DNA from 3 places in the Shewanella sp. LZH-2 genome. Region 2 is predicted to be linked to each of the others. Evidence: predicted binding sites of a transcription regulator. Region 2 holds the regulator's gene; each other region holds the start of a gene.

Region 1 (6,964 bases), 1.5 Mb from region 2:
TCTTGGATGGCAAAGGTGCGGAAGCTAGCCAGCATCTTTCCCTTAGGATCACAATGTGCGCCCCAGCGCCATTGGTTGGCTTCGAGTGAGCTGATATCTGTGGTCACTTGGCCATGGATAAAACTGCGGCCCTGTTCGCCAACCACTTTGATAAGGCCTAGGTGGGATAAGTTGGCGAGCATAAGTGGAGGCGTGGAGGCGTCCAGATCCCAATTGGGTGTCGAAACTGCAATAGTCATAGCGAGATCCTGAAAATGAAGGCGATGCAAGAGGCTTGATTGTAGCGGAATTCCTCTGGCCTCAAAAGCATAAGGCGCACATATCTTAAATGAAATGTGCGCCTTAGATGGGGGCAAACCTAAGCGGTTTAGGCTTTAGAACAACACGCGAGTACGCAGTGTGCCTTCAATGGCTTTAAGCTCAACCAAGGCTTCTTCTGCTTGGTGAGTGTCGACTTCCATTACCACATAACCGATTTCTGCCGTGGTTTGCAGATACTGAGCGGCAATGTTAATGCCCTTTTCAGAGAAGGCTTTGTTGATTTTGATCAGCACGCCAGGACGGTTTTGGTGGATATGCAGTAGGCGTGAGGTACCTTTATGCATTGGCAGAGACACTTCAGGGAAGTTAACCGCAGATACGGTTGAACCGTTATCTGAGTATTTGGCTAATTTGCCTGCCACTTCGATACCGATATTTTCCTGTGCTTCGGCGGTGCTACCACCCACATGTGGCGTGAGTAGCACATTATCTAAACCGCGTAGTGGACTGATAAATTCATCATCATTCGATTGTGGCTCAATGGGGAAAACGTCAATCGCCGCGCCTGCAAGGTGACGCTCTTTGAGTGCCACCGTGAGCGCATCGATATCGACCACAGTACCGCGGGAAGCGTTGATAAAGATGCTGCCTTTACGCATAGCGGCGAATTCGGCAGTACTTATCATGTCTTTGGTTTGCGGCGTTTCAGGCACGTGCAAGCTCACTACATCGGACTGTGCCAGCAATTGCTCCATTGAATGGATTTGCTGGGCATTACCCAATGGCAATTTGTCTTCGATATCGAAGAACACCACACGCATGCCTAAGGTTTCTGCCAGGATCCCCAGCTGAGTTCCAATATGGCCATAGCCTATCACGCCTAAAGTTTTGCCACGGACTTCGTAACTGCCTGCGGCAGTTTTCATCCAACCACCACGATGGGCGATAGCGTTACGTTCAGGAATACCGCGCATCAGCATAATAATTTCGCCTAATACCAGTTCAGCTACGCTGCGGGTATTAGAGAATGGTGCGTTAAAAACGGGGATACCGAGTAATTCGGCGGTCGCTAGATCCACTTGGTTAGTGCCGATACAGAAACAACCAATCGCAATTAATTTTTCGGCACGTTTTAATACATCGGCGGTGAGTTGGGTACGGGAACGAATACCAACAAAATGAGCATCTTTGATGGATTCATGCAGGGCTTCATCACCTAACGAGGCTTTGTGATACTCAATGTTGGTGTATCCCGCGCGTTCAAACACATCTACCGCAGATTGGTGGACGCCTTCCAACAACAGGATTTTGATCTTATCCTTGTCAAGCGAATGTTTCGCCATGATATGGGTACCCTCTAATTAATTGAAGTGGTTCTTGTATGTTATGCTGACAACCTTGGCTCATCAAAGTAGCACTTTTTTTGCTCACTGTGGAGGGCTAGATGGCTAAAGTTAATATTCTAAAATTAGAACAATATCGCATAAGAGGAAGAAACATTGAATAATAAAATCGCTTGGTGCGGTATTTACCTCTCAGTATTAGTCTGGTCGGCGATAAAACCTGCTGATACTTTCACTTGGTGGCTTGAAGCTTTACCTGCATTAGTGGCGGTTCCGCTATTATTTTTTACCCGCAAACGCTTTGAGCTAACCCCAATAGTGTATTTTTTAGTACTTGTACATTGCTGTGTGCTGTTTGTCGGTGCGCACTATACCTATGCTGAAGTGCCATTATTTGACACCATTGCCCAATGGATGGGCAGTGAACGTAACAATTACGACAAGGTCGGGCATTTCGCTCAAGGCTTTATTCCTGCCATGTTGGCCCGTGAGATTATGTTACGCAATCAAGCCGTCAAACCCGGCGCTTGGTGCGCTTTTTTGGTCACTTGTTTTGTACTCGCTTTCAGTGCTTTCTATGAGCTTATTGAGTGGTGGGTGGCCGCTGCAACGGGCGAAGGTGCTGAGGCATTCTTAGGCACACAAGGTTACATGTGGGATACTCAATCGGATATGTTTTTAGCCTTAATTGGGGTCATCGTGGCGCTACTCAGTTTATCCCGTGTGCAGGATAAGCAAATCACTAAACTCCTGACTCAAGCCTAATCGTAGTCTGAGAACATCCAATCCCCTTTGAATTAGATTCAAAGGGGATTTTTATTCTCAAAAATGTCATCTTCAGGTGTTAATTTTTTGTTTAAACTTTCGATTGATGTTTTCATAGACTAAGGTATAAAGATGAATGTGATCTCCATCTCATTTAGTATTAATTGCTAGCAATTAAATACTATTTAGGGACTTAGTCGAATTTACTACATATAAATAGAGGTTATTAGTACATTTGGGTGATGGCATTCATACGGTAACTAGTCAAAATGGGCTATGTTAATGAGATGTATGCTGAGATTTAGGCAGATTTCATTAAGCCGGATAAAAAGATAATGAAATACTTTTCAGGGAGAAGAGTAAATTGGGTACTATCAATGAGTTAGTATTTTTACATCAAGTGGCGGCGCCTTGTCATCTAGCGATACTTGCTGAATCTATCGGATTGAAAACACGGATCGTTAAACATGCCTCAGAGTTAGAGTTAGATTTAGACAAAGGGCATCGCAGCTTTTGTTTAATCGCCCAGAAAGGTGCGGCCTTAGACAATAAAGGGATCCCTTTGCTGGCATCTCGTCTTGTCCCCCATATTCCTGTGGCTCTGTATCAAGTTGAGCGCAATTCCTTAGATCAAGAGTCAGCTATGCTGCTTGGCATACGCGGACTACTGTTTACTGACCAGCGTATGGATTTGATGTTGACCGGATTGCGTAAAATGGTTGCCGATGAGCTTTGGTACGATAGAACTTTGCTCAGTAAGATGTTTCGTCGCGTGGTGCAAAAGTTGGATGGACAACATGATATGCCTGCCGACACTGTGGCCATGCTGCAAGCTCTTACCTCTAGAGAAAGAACCATCATTCAATTCGTTTCCAGCGGCGCGAGAAATAAGGAAATTGCCCATCGTCTTTGCATCAGTGAGCACACGGTAAAGGCGCATATTTCATCGATTTTCCGTAAAACCCAGTCACGAAATCGTGTCGAGTTATTAAGGTGGGCTCAGACCTATCAAACCCATTTTGAGTTTTGTAGTTAAGCCTTTGTTTGTGATACCCAAACGATAAGACGAATAGCGATGTACTTTTGCGTGTGATAGGCAAATAAAAACGGGAACATTATCAATGTTCCCGTTTTTATTTAGTCGCCTTCAACTTGAAGGCGACTCATATTTAAAGATTAGTATTGCACAACAGTCGCAACGTTCATATCACCATTTTGGGTTACGCTGATGCTGTTGTTGTTACCCGCTTGTGAGCCTAATACTAAGTTGTCATTACCTGTTTGGGAGATCATTAGGCTGTTGTTGTCACCACTCACGCCAAATGAGTTGGCAGCAAATGAACTACCGCTATCACCACCGACCCAGTTGCCGTTACCCGCTTGAGTGATTTCTGCTGAGTTTTCATCACCTTCGATGATTAAATCGATAAGGTTCAGATCGCCACGGTGTTGCAGTGCAGTTACATCGGCGTTGTTACCTGTTACGCTAATGATGGTCTCGTTTTGATCACCATCTTGCTCAACATCCACTTCGTTGTCGCTACCCACGGCATCCACATAAGCGAAGTTCGCATCACCTTCTTGGCTGATTTCGATGCTGTTGTCTTCACCTGTTGCGAAGGCAACCAGCTCGTTGTTATCACCTTTAGAGGATAAGTCGAAGTCGTTGTCAGTACCGTAAGCGCCAAAGGTTGCGAAGTTAGCATCACCACGTTGTTTTAAGTCTACGTCGTTGCTATCGCCCCATACTTGGAACTCTGCACCGTTGCTATCGCCTTTTTGCTTGATGGCGATATCATTATCATCACCTTGAATATCAGCAACTAAAGAATCACCAACTGTGTTGCTATCACCATCTTGAGCGATGTCGATAGTGTTATCATCACCCGTAGTCATAGAGAGGTAAGCAATGTTATTGCTACCTTCTTGCTTCATGCTGATATCGTTTTCGCTACCGGCTAAGGCGTAAACAAAGCCAGTGTGGTTATCACCTTTTTGGTAGATATCAACACTGTTGTCGTTACCAGCGATGCCTTTGGCTGCACCAAAGTTATTGTTACCAATTTGTTCAACTGATACGTCGTTGTTGTTACCCACGTTGGCAGTCAGATCGAGTGCAATTAGACCCGCTTGGTTGCTGTTACCGTATTGTTTGATATCACCGTCGTTGTTGTCGCCTTGAACACGGAATACGGCAAGGTTTTCATCACCTTCTTGCTCAACAAATGCACTGTTTTCTGTGCCAGTGATTTCAACATAGCTTTCGTTCAGCTCACCTAATTGGCTAACTGAAACAAGGTTGTCGTTGCCCACGACATCGTTGCTGCTTTGGTTGAAGAAGCCGTCTTGAGTCACTTCAACTTCGTTATTATTGCCTTCCACATCAACAGAGGCTACGTGCCAATCTGTTTGTTGGCTAACAGTCACTTTGTTAGCATCGCCAGTTGAGTTGACTTGTGCTTCATGCCACACACCGTCTTGTAATACGGTGGCAACTTGGTCGTTACCCGTTTGGGTTACTGCTGCTGCGTTAATGACACCAGTTTGAGCGACTAAGGTATCTTGACCTTGGCCTGTTTGCTCAACGCTGATTTCGTTGACTGTGCTTGCTGCTAGCGCATTACCACTTAATCCCGCAGTAATGGCTAATGCAATCAATGACATTTTGGCTTGTGATTTCATGTGACTCTCCCTGTTTAATACTGAGTTATTGAGATTGCGGCACCGTCCGCAATCTGTTGAATCGAAAAATTGCCGCTTCCTAGCTGGTTCAATTGCACCAGGTTGTCATTACCAATCTGGGTAATCGAAGCCATATTTTTAGTGCCGACTTGTCGTAGTTGGACTTCATTATTGGTTCCAATCTGTGTCACAAGCGATACGTTATCGTTACCCGCTTGCGTCACATAGGCGCTGTTATCGTTCCCTGATTGAAACACGATCCCTTGGTTTGCCGTGCCTTGCTGCACTAGGTCGATAAGATTATCGCGCCCTGAACGCTCAATTAGCGCCTGCAGTGTGACGGGCAATTCACTGACATCTGCCGCATGGGATGATGTCAGGCAACTACATATCAAGAGCAGCAGTACCCAAAAGCGTGTTAATGGATTTGGCACAAGTGACTCCTTGCATGTATTGGTGTTTTGGTCAGAGCACAGACTCCTTCCAACTCAGGCATCAAGGTACGAGCCATAGTGCTTAGAGACAATTGGCCAAAAGGGTATTTATTTTTGAGGTGTAATTTAAATGCTAACCAGATTAACTTTTGTTAATTCCATGAATATCTTGTTTTTTGTCGATAAAACCCTGCGTTTAGGCGGTATTTACCTCACCGAGTTGGTCTAGTAGTTAAGTTGTATTTAGCGTGCAGCGTCTTTTTTAAATTGAAACATTATGGCAACAATTTGCAGGCAAACATGCTGGAAATTCGTCGTTTTTATCCATTTCACTTTGAATGGTGGCTGCGTAATTGCCGTTCCAGAATTTCAACGTAAAGGACTATAGGAAGCTTAAGTATGTCAATAAAACTCTCACCATTGGCGTTAGCAATTGCAGGGGCGATGACGTTGTCAGCGGTGCCTGCAATGGCAAAAGATGCACCAGTCTATGAAAAAGACGCCATCCTTGTGGTGTACAAAGATAATGTGACTAAAGCCGAACGTGCAGCAGCACAGCGTTTAATTCGCGGCACCTTAACCGATGCAAATGCTGATGGCGTAGACGATAAATTCCAGCATCTACTTAATGGTAAACTTGCCCGTTTAGCCCTGCGTAAAGGCGCTAATATTGAAGATGCGATTAAGGTGATTAGTCGTCATCCAGTGGTAAAATATGCAGAACCCAACTACATTCTTAAGGCGATAAGTACGCCCGATGATCCAAGCTTTGCTAGCCTGTGGGGCATGAACAACACTGGCCAAAATGGCGGTCGTGCCGATGCAGATATCGACGCGCCAGAGGCTTGGGAAATCACCACGGGTAGCTCGGATGTGGTGATTGGGGTTATCGATACTGGGGTTGATTACAATCACCCAGATTTGCAAGCCAACATGTGGGTTAACGCTGGCGAAATTCCAGGTAATGGTATCGATGACGATGGTAACGGCGTGATCGATGATATTCACGGTTACAGTGCGGTAAATGATAACGGTAACCCAATGGATGGTAATGGTCACGGTACTCACGTATCTGGCACTATTGGTGCTAAAGGCAACAATGGTGTGGGTGTCGTTGGGGTGAACTGGGACGTTAAAATTGCCGCCTGTCAGTTCCTTGATGCCGATGGTTATGGTTCTACAGCTGGCGCTATTGCATGTTTAGATTACTTTACGGATCTGAAGGTTAACCATGGCGTGGATATCAAAGCCACCAACAACTCTTGGGGCGGCGGTAGCTTTAGCCAAGCCTTAAAAGATGCGATTGAAGCGGGTGGTGAAGCAGGCATTTTATTCGTTGCAGCAGCGGGTAATGACGCGGTCGATAACGATGCGAGCCCACATTATCCCTCAAGCTACGATTCTGACGTTGTCCTCTCGATTGCAAGTACGGATCGTAATGACCGTATGTCAGACTTCTCACAATGGGGTTTAACTAGC
Region 2 (6,964 bases):
AACCGAGTTCGGTATTAATTTGCAGATCTTTAATGCCGAGGGCTTCGGCCTGCGCATCCAATAATTTTTGTACTTGTTTTTGGTTTTCAGCGGTATAGGCAAGCTCAAGCCGTTGATGCGCCGATACCCAATGTGCCAGCGGCGTTAATCCCGCCTCCACCAATTGCTCGAGCAGACTGGCCACATCACCCGCAATCTTAAAGCCAAATAACACCACAGCATTGAGGTTGGTCACCACGGGCGCACTCGCCGAGGAGCTGTGCGGCGCAATCAGGGTAAAGTCGGTATGGGAGGCGTAGCTTGAACGCACGGCTAGGCTCACCTCAGTGTTAAACAGCGGCTGTAAGGTGCGTGAATGGAGTACTGGCGAGCCTAAACGCGCCAAGCGGTCGGCTTCGGCGAGGGACATGCTCTTGAGTAATTTCGCATCGTTGATCTTATTCGGATCGGCGTTAAATACCCCTTCAACGTCGGTCCAAATGGTCACGCGCTCAATGTCGGCAAGGCTGGCAATTAAGCTGGCGCTAAAGTCAGAGCCATTGCGACCCAATAGCAAGGTATCGCCACGCTCGTTGGCGCAGATAAAACCGGTGATCACTAGGCGCTCGTTAGGGTGTGCGGCCAGTAAGGCTTGTACTTTAGCGCGGGATTCTTGCACACGGATTTGCGGCACGGCGGCCTCATCTGCCACTAAAATCGAGCAGGCATCCACATGGCTTGCGGCCACGCCCGATTCACGCAGCAGCGCTGCCATCAGGCGCGCCGACCAACGCTCACCAAAACTCACCACATGGTTAATTTGGTAATCGTTGCGTACATCTAAAGATAATAGACTGATTAACTGAGCTTTATCCGTGGTTAAACGCTCGCGTAAATCCCGCGCTTGCTCGTTAGATAATAATTGCTCAATCAAGCCTTGCTGATAGCTGATAAGGACTTGTAATTCTTCTTGCCATAATTGGTTGCTATCGCGCAGGGACAATAATTTATATAAAAAGTTAGTGGTTTTACCCGCGGCAGACACCACCACTAGATCATCACTATGGCCATGGGTTAACAGAATATGGGCGACTCGGCGGTAACAATCGGCATCGGCTAAGCTGGAACCACCAAATTTATGTAAGTGACAACGTGCCATCTATTATTCCTCTACTGACAAGCCGCTACGGCGGCCAATCCTGCTTGAATATCTGCAACTAAGTCGTCGGCATCTTCAATACCAACCGACAAACGTAATAGGGTGTCTTTAATGCCAGCTTCAAAACGCGCCTGCGGCTCCATCGCCCTGTGGGTCATGGTCGCGGGCACGGCTACGAGACTCTCAACGCCACCTAAACTCTCAGCCACGCTGAATAAACTTAACGCATCTAAAAAGGCGACCACTTCGGCCTCGCCGCCCTTAAGCTCAAAACTCAGCATAGCGCCAAAACCTTTTTGTTGCTTGGCGGCAATGGCATGGCCGGGATGATCCGCAAGACCTGGGTAATACACTTTACTCACGACGGGGCTGTTACTCAGTAACTCCACAATCCGCTCGGCATTACTTTGGTGCTCACGAATGCGCACAGCTAAAGTACGCAGGCCGCGCAGGGTTTGATAACTGTCAAAGGCAGAACCGGTTAAGCCTAAGGTGTTCGACCACCAATGTAAGATCTCACCGAGTTGAGGGTCTTTGGCGATCACCGCGCCGCCCACCACATCGCTATGGCCATTAATGTATTTAGTGGTGGAGTGGATAACGATATCGGCGCCGAGCAATAGCGGTTGCTGCAAAATCGGCGAGAGGAAAGTGTTGTCCACTATCACTAACGCACCTACGGCGTGGCTTGCCTTGGCAATAGCTTCGATATCAACCACCCGCAGTAATGGGTTGGATGGGGTTTCAATCCACACCATTTTAGGCTGCTGGGCAATCGCTTGCTCAAGTGCTTGGCTGTCGGTTTGATCGACCACCAGCAGTTTAAATTGGCCTTTTTTCGCGAGGTTGGTGAATAAACGGTAAGAGCCACCGTAGCAATCGTGGGGCACCACCAGTAAATCATCTGGGCCCAGTAAAGTGGTCACTAAGGTAATGGCTGCCATGCCAGTACAAGTCACGATACCGGTTGCGCCCTTTTCCAGCTTAGCTAAGGCATCGCCTAAGATGCTGCGGGTAGGATTGCCGGAACGGCTGTAATCAAATTCGCGAGGATTTTTATGACCATCGAAGGCGTAATTAGTCGACAAATAAATCGGTGGCACAACTGCGCCATATTGAGTATCGCTTTCGATACCCTGACGCACTGCCAGTGTGGCTAATTGACGCTCTGCCATGGGTGGACTCCTAAATTCGGTAGACTGATAGAGATGTCTGGACGTCTAAATGTACCTAAGCCCAGTGGTATCGTCAATAGGCGTTAAGACGTTTAGACGTCTAAACATAAAGAAATCTGTTTGCAATCACTAAGAAATAGTAGCAATAATTTGACTGTAATCTGTAAGGGTTTAAAATCTGCCCCGAATTTAGCGTTATAACAGGTGAGTCAATGACTGAATGGAATGGGGAATACATCAGCCCCTATGCTGAACATGGCAAGAAGAATGAACAAGTAAAGAAAATTACTGTGTCTATTCCGCTCAAAGTGCTAAAAGTCCTCACGGATGAACGTACGCGTCGTCAGGTCAACAACCTGCGCCACGCAACGAATAGCGAACTGTTGTGCGAAGCATTTTTGCATGCCTACACCGGCCAGCCTCTGCCTGATGATGCCGATCTGTCGAAAGAGTGCCCAGACAGCATCCCCGCTGAAGCGAAGCGGTTGATGGACGAAATGGGGATCGAGTGGGAAGACATGGAATAACGCTTAAGCGTCCATAATCCTGCCGTAACTAATTATTAGGGATCGTTAATGCTCATCCGGCGTGGTGGGTTAAAGTAACGATCCCTATTTTGTTTTGATGGAATCCTATGTTCTCCTTGATCGATCCACAAACGCTTGCTATCGCGTCTGTGATTGTGTTTTTAGGTGCCCTCACCCAGAGTCTGATTGGGTTTGGCTTAGCCGTGGTCGCCAGTCCGTTGCTGTATATCGTCGATCCCCAATTAGTGCCTGCCCCCGTGATTGTGATGGGATTTTCCATCGCGCTACTCACCCTATTGCGTGAACGCGGCCATTTAGAATTCAATGGCTTGCAATACGCGCTCATCGGTCGAGTACCCGGAGGTTTTATCGGTGCTAGCCTATTACTGTTTGCGCCGCAGCCGATTCTTGGTTTGGCGATTGCGGCCATTGTGGCGGTCGCCGTGGTGCTCAGTTTGTATAAATTCAGCCTGCCGGTGAACAAAGCGACTCTGTTTGGCGCGGGAGTCGTCTCGGGGATCTTTGGCAATATCGCCGCCATTGGTGGCCCTCCGATGGCGATTTTATTGGCGGGTAAGGATGCTTCGCAGTTTCGCGCAGCGTTATCGGCCTTCTTTATCTTTAGTTCGACCATTGCCTTGGCGATTCTTGGGGTGACGGGCTTACTCGAAATCAAGCACTTTTGGCTGTCGCTAATGCTATTGCCCTCGGTCTTTTTAGGCTATCTCGTGGCGGGCAAACTGGTAGGCAGTATTGATAAACATAAGACCAAGATGGCGACCTTAGCCCTCTGCGCTATCAGCGCCTTAGTGCTTACGGTGAAATCTGTGATTGAGCTATTGCCGCAATAATTACCGCAATAATCCTCTGCCAATTGCCGCCATAAAAAAGCACCGTTACCGGTGCTTTTTGCTTGCAGGGATGCGTGTTGTAACCCATTTGAGTATCACTTAATCGTATTAAAGTAATACTCATATTTGTTGCGCTAGTTTGAATGCCATGGGTTAGAGCATTCGCTAACATCACTTAGCTCAGGTAGCTTTGGCCTGCATACACAATAAAGTGTCTCAGGGCGAGCACGCCAGTTAAGCTGGCACAGGCCACCATAATCATTGCGCCCTTAGTGTGGCGAGTCGCTGCGGGAAGCAGCATAAACAGCAATGGCACACCAAAGCCAATCCCGACGACACCAATCCAGAATACGCTTGCCCACACGCCAGAGGTGAGTGATGCCAGCGCCGCAGCCGCCGCACCGCCTTTAAAGTACAAGGCACAGAACAACATAAACAGGAACATGATTTCGATGGCCATCACTGGCAGCTCTAAGCCATGCATTTTAGCTAAGGTCTTGTCGTGGCTATCGGTTTTGAACATCACCAGCGCCAGCACCGCATTGGCCGCCGCACCCGCTGATAAACCAGATACCAAGAACAGTGCAGGCAATACCGCAGTGTTTAGCATCGGATAGGCATTCATCGCCGAGATTAAGAAGCCAGTGTAAGCGCCCACACCAATGGCGAGGACAAACAATAGCACTTCAATCAGCTTTCTAAAGGGCATCAGCAACTTAGCGATAGGCGCGAGGAAACCTAAGCCCCACTTTGGCAAATCGTCACGCAGTACTAAAATCGCGTAGGCAAATGCCAAGGGTGAGTAAGCCAGCAGCGCTAATACCCCAATCGCCATAACGGACTGGAAGTTGTAGTTAATTAAGATCAACCAAAAGTGGAAAGGCTTAGTTAAATCAAACACTAAACAAGCTAAGCCTAAGCTGATTGCCACAGGGCCAATAATCGCCGCGGCCTTGAGGATATTGCTCTCAACTTGCGTTTGTTCCTGATTGAACCAACGCAAACCAATGCCAATCAGCAAACTTCCGGCGGATAAACCCGCCATAAATAGATACACGGCGATGACCCAGTGCCAAGTGACGGGAGCATATTGCGCCATATCGCCCCAAGTATTGTTCATAATCAAATCCCCCCTCTTTTGGTAGGAACGCGATATACCCTAGGTTTAGTGCCTAAATGGGTCTTATCTTGGTAAGTGATCTTAGTGTTGAGCAGTGTGGCCACTTCACTTTGTGGATCGTTAGCATCGCCAAACACCAAGGCATCGGTCGGGCACACAGTCACACAGGCAGGCTCTTCACCCCGGGCCAAACGCGTGTCCTTACAGAAGTTACACTTGTCAGCCACTTTGGTTTCGGGATTCATAAAACGCACTTTGTAGGGACACGCCGCCACGCAGTACATACAACCCACACACTTGTCGCCGTGGATGGAAACAATGCCATCTTCGCCCACGTAGGCCGCGCCCGTTGGACACACCTTCACACAAGGCGCATCTTCACACTGCTGGCAAGACACCCTATGGTACTTAAAGTGCAGATTGGGCATTTCGCCATAGGGTCCTTCGACTCTCACCTGCAAACGGGTCACCCCTTCTGGAACGCCGTTTTCACTGCGGCAAGCCACGTTACAGGCTTGGCAGCCGATGCACTTGTTCTCATCGTGCACCATCACATATCTTTTCGTCATTTGAGCCTCCAATTAGCGTTTTGCCAGCGTGACGCCAGTGGTGTGTACCGTCATACCACACACAGGTGCGGTAACGTGGGGCAGTAAGTTTCCGCAGTGGATACCTTTGCCTGTCGCTCTAACCAACTCTTTGTTTTTAGAACCAAAGCCCATATAAGCAAACACGGTATCGGGGCGAATGCCTGGGGTGACTAACGCATGGCCTTCCTCTGTACCTACACTGCTGGTTAAGCGGATAGGGTCGCCATTGCTGATGCCTAATTTGCTCGCGGTATCTGGGTGAACCCACACGGCGTTATCCGACATCAAATTTGCCAGCATGGGCACATTGTGGGTCGCGCCATTGGTATGCACCGCCACCTTACCTTGGATAAAGTAGAGTTCATTTGGCTTTTTAAGCTGCACTTCGCGGAATTTAATGACACCACGTCCTGGCGCCATGGCTTCAACCTTGGCGGAGGTCAATTCAATCTTGCCGCTTGGGGTTTTAAAGCTGAGTAAACTGCCGTAGGTGCCGTCTTCATCCGCAGGTTTGGCATTGGCATAGGCCTTGGTAAATTCGGCCACCATTTTAGGTTCGCGCAACATAATCGGCTTACCGAAGCTGACAAAACCTTCGTCTTTGATCCGGCGCAGCAGCTCTGTGTCGCGGTTTACCTGCAACAGTTGCAGGGTCTCCATGTTTTCCCATGGATAGAATTCACTCAGCCCCAGTTTGTGGCCAATATCCTTAAAGATTTGCCATGACGGACGAGTGTCGCCTAGGGTTTCGACTACCCGTTGGCGCACATAGTAGGCAGGGTTTTTACCTGACTTGTCAGCGATTTCCTCATCGCGCTCAAGGTAGGTAGACTCAGGTAAAATCACATCGGCATAGGCCGCGGTTTCACTGATATACACATCGCACACGGCAACAAAGTCGAGCTTTTTCAAGGCTTCGACCACTCGCGCTCTGTCGGTCATGGTTTGCATTGGGTTAGTACGGGACATCACCCAGCCATGTAACTGATAAGGCACCGCGCTTAAGGTCGCATCGAGGACGGTTTGATAAATCCCGCCCGCAGACCACATCATGGCGTACTGTTCTTCCACTTGGTCGATACGTTTTGCCGCAGGCTTTGGCATATCTTTTACGCCGGGCTTACCCAGCACAGGAGCCACATCTTCACCCGCGAGCTTGTTATAATCACCAGGCTTTTGACCAAGGTAGATACCGCCCTTACGCTCGATATTACCAATCAAGATGTTGGCAGCGTAAAGCGCGCGGCGCATTTCAAACTCTTCGGTGGTAAAGGTGGCTCTGTGACCAAAATCCACTACAGCATGGGGCGCTTTAGCCGCATATTCACGGGCAATACGGCGAATATCTTTGGCGGGCACATCGGAGATCGTTTCGGCCCACTCAGGGGTATAGGCTTTTACTTCAGCGGCAAAGGTGTCAAAGCCTTCGACATAACGCTCAACAAAGGCCTTGTCGTAAAGGTTTTCTTCAATCAATACATGGCATAAGGCTAAAGCGACGGCCACGTCGGTACCAGGACGAATCGCGTACCATTCATCGGCTTTATCGGCAACCACAGAGAA
Region 3 (6,964 bases), 1.7 Mb from region 2:
TTCGATTTCAATAACTCGTTCGATAACAACTACGACGCATACAGCGGCTATTTTCCATACGCACTTAGTACTAAATTAGCTAATCCTCTGCGAAAAACGCGAGTTCGATTAGTTGCGCCGACGCAAAATCAGCAAAAAGAAAAAACTGCCTATCGAGGCGGTGATAATCCCAACGGGCAGTTCTTGATTGCCCAGCAAACATCTCGCGAGCACATCAATCCACACCATAAACAAGCCGCCCACTAACGCGGTGAGCAAAATGGGCTGACGCCCGGGAAATAACAAGCGCACCGTATGGGGGATCATTAATCCAACAAAACCTATGCCACCACAGGTCGCCACTAAAACGGCGGTAATTAGCGAGCAGAGCAATAACATATTGAGGCGTAATTTAGGTACATTCACCCCTAAGGTGTGGGCCGTTTCATCCCCCGCCTGCAGGGCCATAATCTGCCGCTTCCAACCGAGGATGATAAAAAAACTCACCAATACAACGATGGATGGCAAAATTAAGAGCGGCCAACTGGCCTTAGCAAAACTGCCCAAACTCCAAAAAAGCACTGATGCCGTGGCCTGCGGGCTGGCAAAATACAACAGCAGGCTGGTTAATGCGCCAAACATAAACGATGTTGCCACCCCAGAGAGCAGCATGCGCTCAACTTGGCTGTTGAGCCCAAGCCCTGACAAGGCGAGAACAATAAGAACGGATAAACTGGCACCAATAAAAGCGCCGAAAGGCAAACTAAACCACAGGAGCCCAGCAAACATTCCCGAGCCACTAAAAATCCCCGAATTGGCAATAACGCCCGCATTACCGAATAGACCAGAGCCAGTAAACAAGGTCAGCATCACCACAGCGCCAAAGGAGGCACCTGAACTAATGCCAAATAAATAAGGGTCAGCAAGGGGATTGCGCGTTACGGTTTGCAGCACACTGCCCGCTAAAGACAGCCCCGCCCCCGCCACAAACGCGAGCAATATCCGTGGCAACCTTAATTCCATCACAATCCGCTCCGTCATCGAGGCGGCAGTTGACGCATCGTCGTTGGCGAAAAATTGATTGAATAATTTAATAAACACATGCAGCACATCTAAAAAGCTGATATTTGCCGCGCCAAAACTGGCGGCCGCAATCGGGGTCAGCAGAGCAAAACCCACCAAGCCAAGAATCAGCCATTGCTGGCGGGTTAATGGCGTTAAAATATGGGTTAAAAGATTCATCATTATCAGCTTAAACGTGTGAATCATGGCGTGTTTATCTCCCCGTTGATGTTATGGGGAGCGGATACAACCACATCATCCGTCGGTGATTTTTGATAACCATAAAAGTAATTAATTAAAGGATTGGCATGTTGTGGATGGGGCATCACTTGAGCGCAAACACCAAAAACTTGGGCAATGCGCTCCTCTGTTAATACCTCACTCGGCGTGCCCATGGCGCTCACTTGCCCCTTATCCAGTAGCAGCAAACTATCACACAGGGCACTTGCTAAATTCAGATCATGAATAGAGGCAATGACACTAATGCCAAGGCTTCGAACCAACTCCAAAATTTGTATTTGATAGCGCACATCGAGGTGGTTTGTGGGTTCATCTAAAATCAGTAACTGAGGTTGTTGCACAATAGCGCGGGCAATCAGTGCCCGTTGTTTCTCGCCACCGGAGAGCCGCTCATATTGCTGATAGCGCTTATGGCTAAGACCTACCTTTTCAAGCGCCTTGATAATTTTTTCACTATCACCGCTGGAATTAGTATCGAACATCCCTTTGTGGGGCGTGAGCCCCATAGCAACGAGTTGCTCTGTGGTCATATCAAAATAGTGCGGCGTATCCTGCTGCACCACAGCTACTTTGCAGGCAAATGCCTTGGGCGAAAGCTCGTTAATGTCCTGCGAAAACAAACTGATTTGCCCCAGAGTTGGGCGAATAAAACGATATATACAACGCAGTAAACTGGATTTACCCGCACCGTTAGGGCCGATTAATCCCAGCATTTCACCGCGTTGTAGGGCAAAGTTAATCCCTGAAAGAATGGTTTTGCCTTCGATGGTCCAACTTAATTGGCTGACATTGAGTGCCACATTAGCTAGCACCGCCGAAGATTGCACATCTGTTGACGTGGAAGGCTTCATTTAAAGCAGCTCCCACAGGCATATTTTGTACCCAAACCCAGTAGCACCATGGGCCACAGGGCGAAACGTATCAATATCATTTTCTGCTCCCTCGAGTCACCCGCTCGAGAACTAAGGCTGCACGCAGCGAAAACAGAAATAGGCAGGTCTCCTGACTTGTAGCAAAGAAGGTTCTAGGTTCTAGGTTCTAGGTTCTAGGTTCTAGGTTCTAGATTCTAGGCTCTAGGTTCTAGGCACTTCTTTTAACTACTCACAGTTGCGGGTACAGTTCGGGCAGGCTGACGGGCAGCACCCCGATTCCCTATTATGTTTGGGTTGATTCGGCGTTTATAACGACTATTGCCTTAAGCGAATAGCGCAGGATAAAGCGAAATTCCCAACACCTATTTCTGCGACATTTAAACTTAGCGAACACAATGTGCTATCTGGCTCAAACGTCAGGGAAAAGCATTATCCTATATCTTGCTCATTAGGCAATGCAGTTTAAATCAGAAAATGTTCATCATCCCATTTAGCATAAGATTTCAAACTCAATCAGCATGGCCCGATGGCCAGTCTAAGCGCCAGTATCGAGTCCCATGTTTATCTTCGAGTACATTAATCGTCACCACCGCGGCAACCGGTAAAGTCAGTTGACTGTAAAACCCTACCGTTCTCACCGCCCCCAATGCTCTTGCCATTAAATGACGGATCACCCCGCCGTGGGTCAAAACCCAGATATTGGCTGTGGGTGCATCGGCATTACACTCGCCGTGGGCCTGTTCATCATCCAACGCCAGCAGGGCAAACTCTTTATTGAGGATCTGCTCTATTGCGCCATCGATACGAGCCTCAAAACTTGCCATCGTTTCACCATTGGGCGGCGACACGGTCCAAGGATCTTGCCAATAGGCCGCCATGCGCTCACCATCCTGTTGATATAACTCATCGAGCAAGCGACCATCCCAATCGCCAAAATCCATTTCCTGTAGATCCTCCAGCAGGTTGACCTCAAGCGGCGAAGGCGTTGGTGCAGCTAAATGTGAACTCCCAGACAAGCTGGAATGCGGCTCCAGCGCCAACACCTTGGCAAATTCAGCGCAGCGCCTTGAGGTAGAGCTGTAAATACCGTGGCACTCTCTGGCCTGCAAAGTGACTGCCGCTGACATCTGCCGCCAGCCCTTCTCGCTCAGTGGAACATCGACTCTGCCACGTAAAATCGCCCCGCCTTCGCATTCCCCGTGGCGTAACAGTAATAAGCGAACTTGTTTCATATATGCCTTTTAAAAATCTTAGGATCTAGATTCTAGATTCTAGATTCTCGCTCCTAATGACTTTCACCTTGCCCTGACAATCCGATGTCGCGTATTATGGACGTCTATACGTATAAATGTCCAAATCATAACGAACGACATTCAATAATAAAATGCAATTTACCGCAGAATTGCATATTTTTGGACTCAACTTAGCTGTAGTAAAGGTAATCATTTATGGCGATATCTCTCCATCGAGCCAGCCAAACACTGGCAGACATTCGCAACCAGTTGTCAAAGCGCATTCTAATTTTAGACGGCGCCATGGGCACTATGATCCAAGGCTACAAGCTAGAAGAAGCCGATTACCGTGGCGAGCGTTTCAAGGATTGGCATACCGACGTTAAGGGCAATAACGATCTCTTAGTGCTCACACAGCCACACATCATCAAACAAATTCACACCGACTACCTATTAGCTGGTGCCGATATTATTGAAACCAACACTTTCAACGCCACCACTATCGCCATGGCCGACTACGATATGCAGTCGCTGTCCGCCGAAATTAACCGTGAAGGTGCGCGCCTCGCCCGTGAGGCCTGTGATGAAATCGAAAAAGCCACGGGTAAACCACGTTATGTCGCCGGTGTGTTAGGACCCACTAACCGTACCTGCTCTATCAGCCCCGATGTTAACGATCCCGGATATCGTAATATCCACTTTGATGAGTTAGTGACCGCTTACTGCGAATCGACCCGCGCCCTGATTGAAGGCGGCGCCGATATCATTATGGTCGAGACCATCTTCGATACCTTAAACGCTAAGGCCGCATTATTTGCCATCGAAACCGTGTTCGATGAACTCTTTGGCGCTAACTCGCCAGCACGTTTGCCAGTGATGATCTCCGGCACTATTACCGATGCCTCGGGCCGAACCCTTACCGGACAAACCACCGAAGCCTTTTATAACTCCCTTCGCCATATCAAGCCGTTATCTATCGGCCTTAACTGCGCCCTTGGGCCAAAAGAGCTGCGTCCCTACGTTGAAGAACTGTCACGCATCGCCGAATGTTATGTGTCGGCGCACCCTAACGCGGGTCTACCAAACGAGTTTGGCGGTTACGATGAAACCCCAAAAGACATGGCCAGCGTTATCCAAGAATGGGCCCGTGAAGGCATGCTCAACATTATTGGCGGCTGCTGTGGTAGCACACCCGAGCATATTAAGGTCATTCGCGAAGCGGTGGAACCGTTTGCCCCGCGCGTATTACCCGAGATCCCCGTCGCCTGCCGTTTAGCAGGTTTGGAACCGCTCACTATCGACGCCCAAACCCTGTTTGTGAACGTGGGTGAGCGCACCAACGTTACTGGCTCGGCCAAATTTTTAAAGCTGATCAAAGAAGGCAAGTTCGAACAGGCGCTCGATGTCGCCCGTGAACAGGTAGAAAGCGGCGCGCAGATCATCGACATCAACATGGACGAAGGCATGCTCGATGGCGTGGAGGTGATGCATAAGTTCTTAAATCTTATCGCCTCTGAGCCAGATATCAGCCGCGTGCCGATTATGATCGACTCCTCGAAGTGGGAAGTGATTGAAGCGGGCCTCAAATGTATTCAAGGCAAGGGTATTGTTAACTCTATCTCCCTCAAAGAAGGCGAAGAGAAGTTTATCGAGCAGGCAACCCTCGTTAAACGCTACGGCGCGGCGGCCATTATTATGGCGTTCGACGAGCAAGGCCAAGCCGATACGAAGGCGCGCAAAGTCGAAATCTGTACCCGCGCCTACCGCGTGCTGGTCGATAAGGTCGGCTTTCCGCCCGAAGACATTATCTTCGACCCGAACATCTTCGCCATTGCCACGGGTATCGATGAGCACGATAACTATGCTGTCGATTTTATTGATGCCATTAAAGAAATTAAGGCCACCCTGCCCCACGCGATGATTTCGGGCGGGGTATCGAACGTGTCGTTCTCCTTCCGCGGTAACAACCCAGTGCGTGAGGCGATTCACGCAGTATTCCTGTACCACGCGATTAAAGTCGGTATGGATATGGGGATTGTCAACGCGGGCCAGTTAGCGATTTTTGACGATATCGACCCAGAGCTTAAAGTACGGGTCGAGAACGTGGTGCTCAACCTGCCTTGCCCGGTTGAAGGCTCGAGCAATACCGAGCAATTGCTTGATATTGCTGAAAAATTCCGTGGCGATGGCTCAAGTGCCGCTAAAAAAGAAGATTTAGAATGGCGCTCATGGCCAGTTAATCAACGTCTCGCCCATGCGCTGGTGAAAGGCATCACCGAATTTATCGACGAAGATACTGAAGCGGCTCGCCAAGCTGCCTCCCGTCCGCTGGATGTGATTGAAGGCCCGCTAATGGACGGTATGAATATCGTCGGCGACCTGTTTGGCTCGGGTAAAATGTTCCTGCCACAGGTGGTCAAATCCGCGCGGGTGATGAAAAAGGCCGTGGCCTACCTCAATCCCTTTATTGAAAAAGAAAAAGTCGCAGGTCAGTCGAACGGTAAGATTTTGATGGTGACCGTAAAAGGCGATGTGCACGATATCGGCAAGAATATTGTCGGCGTGGTGCTTGCCTGCAATGGCTTTGAAGTGTTCGATTTAGGCGTGATGGTGTCAGTAGAGCGCATTCTTGAGGCGGTGAAAGAACACAATATCGATATTATCGGCATGTCAGGGCTTATCACCCCAAGCCTCGATGAGATGGTGCACAATGTGAAAACCTTCCACCGTGAAGGGCTCACCATTCCAGCGATTATCGGCGGCGCTACCTGCTCGAAAATCCATACTGCGGTGAAGATTGCGCCGCATTATCCCCATGGCGCGATTTACATTGCCGATGCCTCGCGCGCAGTGCCTATGGTCAGCAAGCTAGTCAGCAATGAAACTCGCCAAGCGACCATTGATGAAACCTACGCCGAGTATGACGATATGCGCACCAAGCGTTTATCCCAAGCTAAGCGTAAGGAAATCGTCTCGCTAGAGGCCGCCCGTCAAAACCGCTGCCAGCACGATTGGGCCAACTACACCCCATTCAAACCTAACGTGCTCGGTCGCCAAGTATTTGAAGACTATCCATTAACCGATTTAGTCGACCGCATCGACTGGACGCCCTTCTTCCGCGCATGGGAGCTGCACGGTCATTACCCTGAAATCTTAACCGACAAAGTAGTCGGCGTTGAGGCGCAAAAGCTGTTCGCCGATGGTCAGGCGATGCTTACAAAAATCATCGAAGAAAAATGGCTCACCGCCAAGGGCGTGATTGGGCTATTCCCCGCCAATACCGTCAACTTCGATGATATTGAGCTGTACACAGATGAGACTCGCACAGAGGTTGAGCTGACCACCCATCACCTGCGGATGCAACTTGAGCGGGTCGGTAACGATAACTTCTGTCTGGCCGATTTTGTCGCGCCCAAAGACTCAGGCGTTGCCGACTATATGGGCGGCTTTGCGGTTACCGCAGGCCATGGGATTGATGAGCATATCGCCCGCTTTGAGGCGAACCATGATGACTACAACGCCATTATGCTCAAGTGTTTAGCCGACCGTTTAGCCGAAGCCTTTGCCGAGCGGATGCAC

The links. The regulator MetJ, encoded in region 2, represses methionine synthesis genes. The targets are predictions, from matches to a motif close to TAGACGTCTAGACGTCTA.
Region 1: serA (phosphoglycerate dehydrogenase) is a predicted target of MetJ. The motif match lies at 1,695-1,712, and genes of this name have one in related genera.
Region 3: metH (methionine synthase) is a predicted target of MetJ. The motif match lies at 3,483-3,500, and genes of this name have one in related genera.

Annotation. Positions count from the first base shown of each region.
Region 1 covers NZ_CP069350.1:3,796,663-3,803,626, reverse strand. The annotation lists gene ygfZ (tRNA-modifying protein YgfZ) at 1-239, opposite strand, end outside; gene serA (phosphoglycerate dehydrogenase) at 375-1,604, opposite strand; gene JM642_RS16755 (DUF2238 domain-containing protein) at 1,761-2,369, shown strand; gene JM642_RS16750 (LuxR C-terminal-related transcriptional regulator) at 2,734-3,405, shown strand; gene JM642_RS16745 (curlin) at 3,546-5,051, opposite strand; gene JM642_RS16740 (curlin) at 5,066-5,485, opposite strand; gene JM642_RS16735 (S8 family serine peptidase) at 5,885-6,964, shown strand, end outside.
Region 2 covers NZ_CP069350.1:659,129-666,092, reverse strand. The annotation lists gene JM642_RS03045 (bifunctional aspartate kinase/homoserine dehydrogenase II) at 1-1,138, opposite strand, end outside; gene metB (cystathionine gamma-synthase) at 1,150-2,313, opposite strand; gene metJ (met regulon transcriptional regulator MetJ) at 2,526-2,840, shown strand; gene JM642_RS03030 (sulfite exporter TauE/SafE family protein) at 2,948-3,691, shown strand; gene nrfD (NrfD/PsrC family molybdoenzyme membrane anchor subunit) at 3,867-4,811, opposite strand; gene JM642_RS03020 (4Fe-4S dicluster domain-containing protein) at 4,814-5,380, opposite strand; gene phsA (thiosulfate reductase PhsA) at 5,393-6,964, opposite strand, start outside.
Region 3 covers NZ_CP069350.1:3,632,098-3,639,061, forward strand. The annotation lists gene JM642_RS16045 (iron ABC transporter permease) at 109-1,248, opposite strand; gene JM642_RS16050 (ABC transporter ATP-binding protein) at 1,245-2,132, opposite strand; cobalamin riboswitch at 2,256-2,487, opposite strand; gene JM642_RS16055 (histidine phosphatase family protein) at 2,663-3,385, opposite strand; gene metH (methionine synthase) at 3,602-6,964, shown strand, end outside.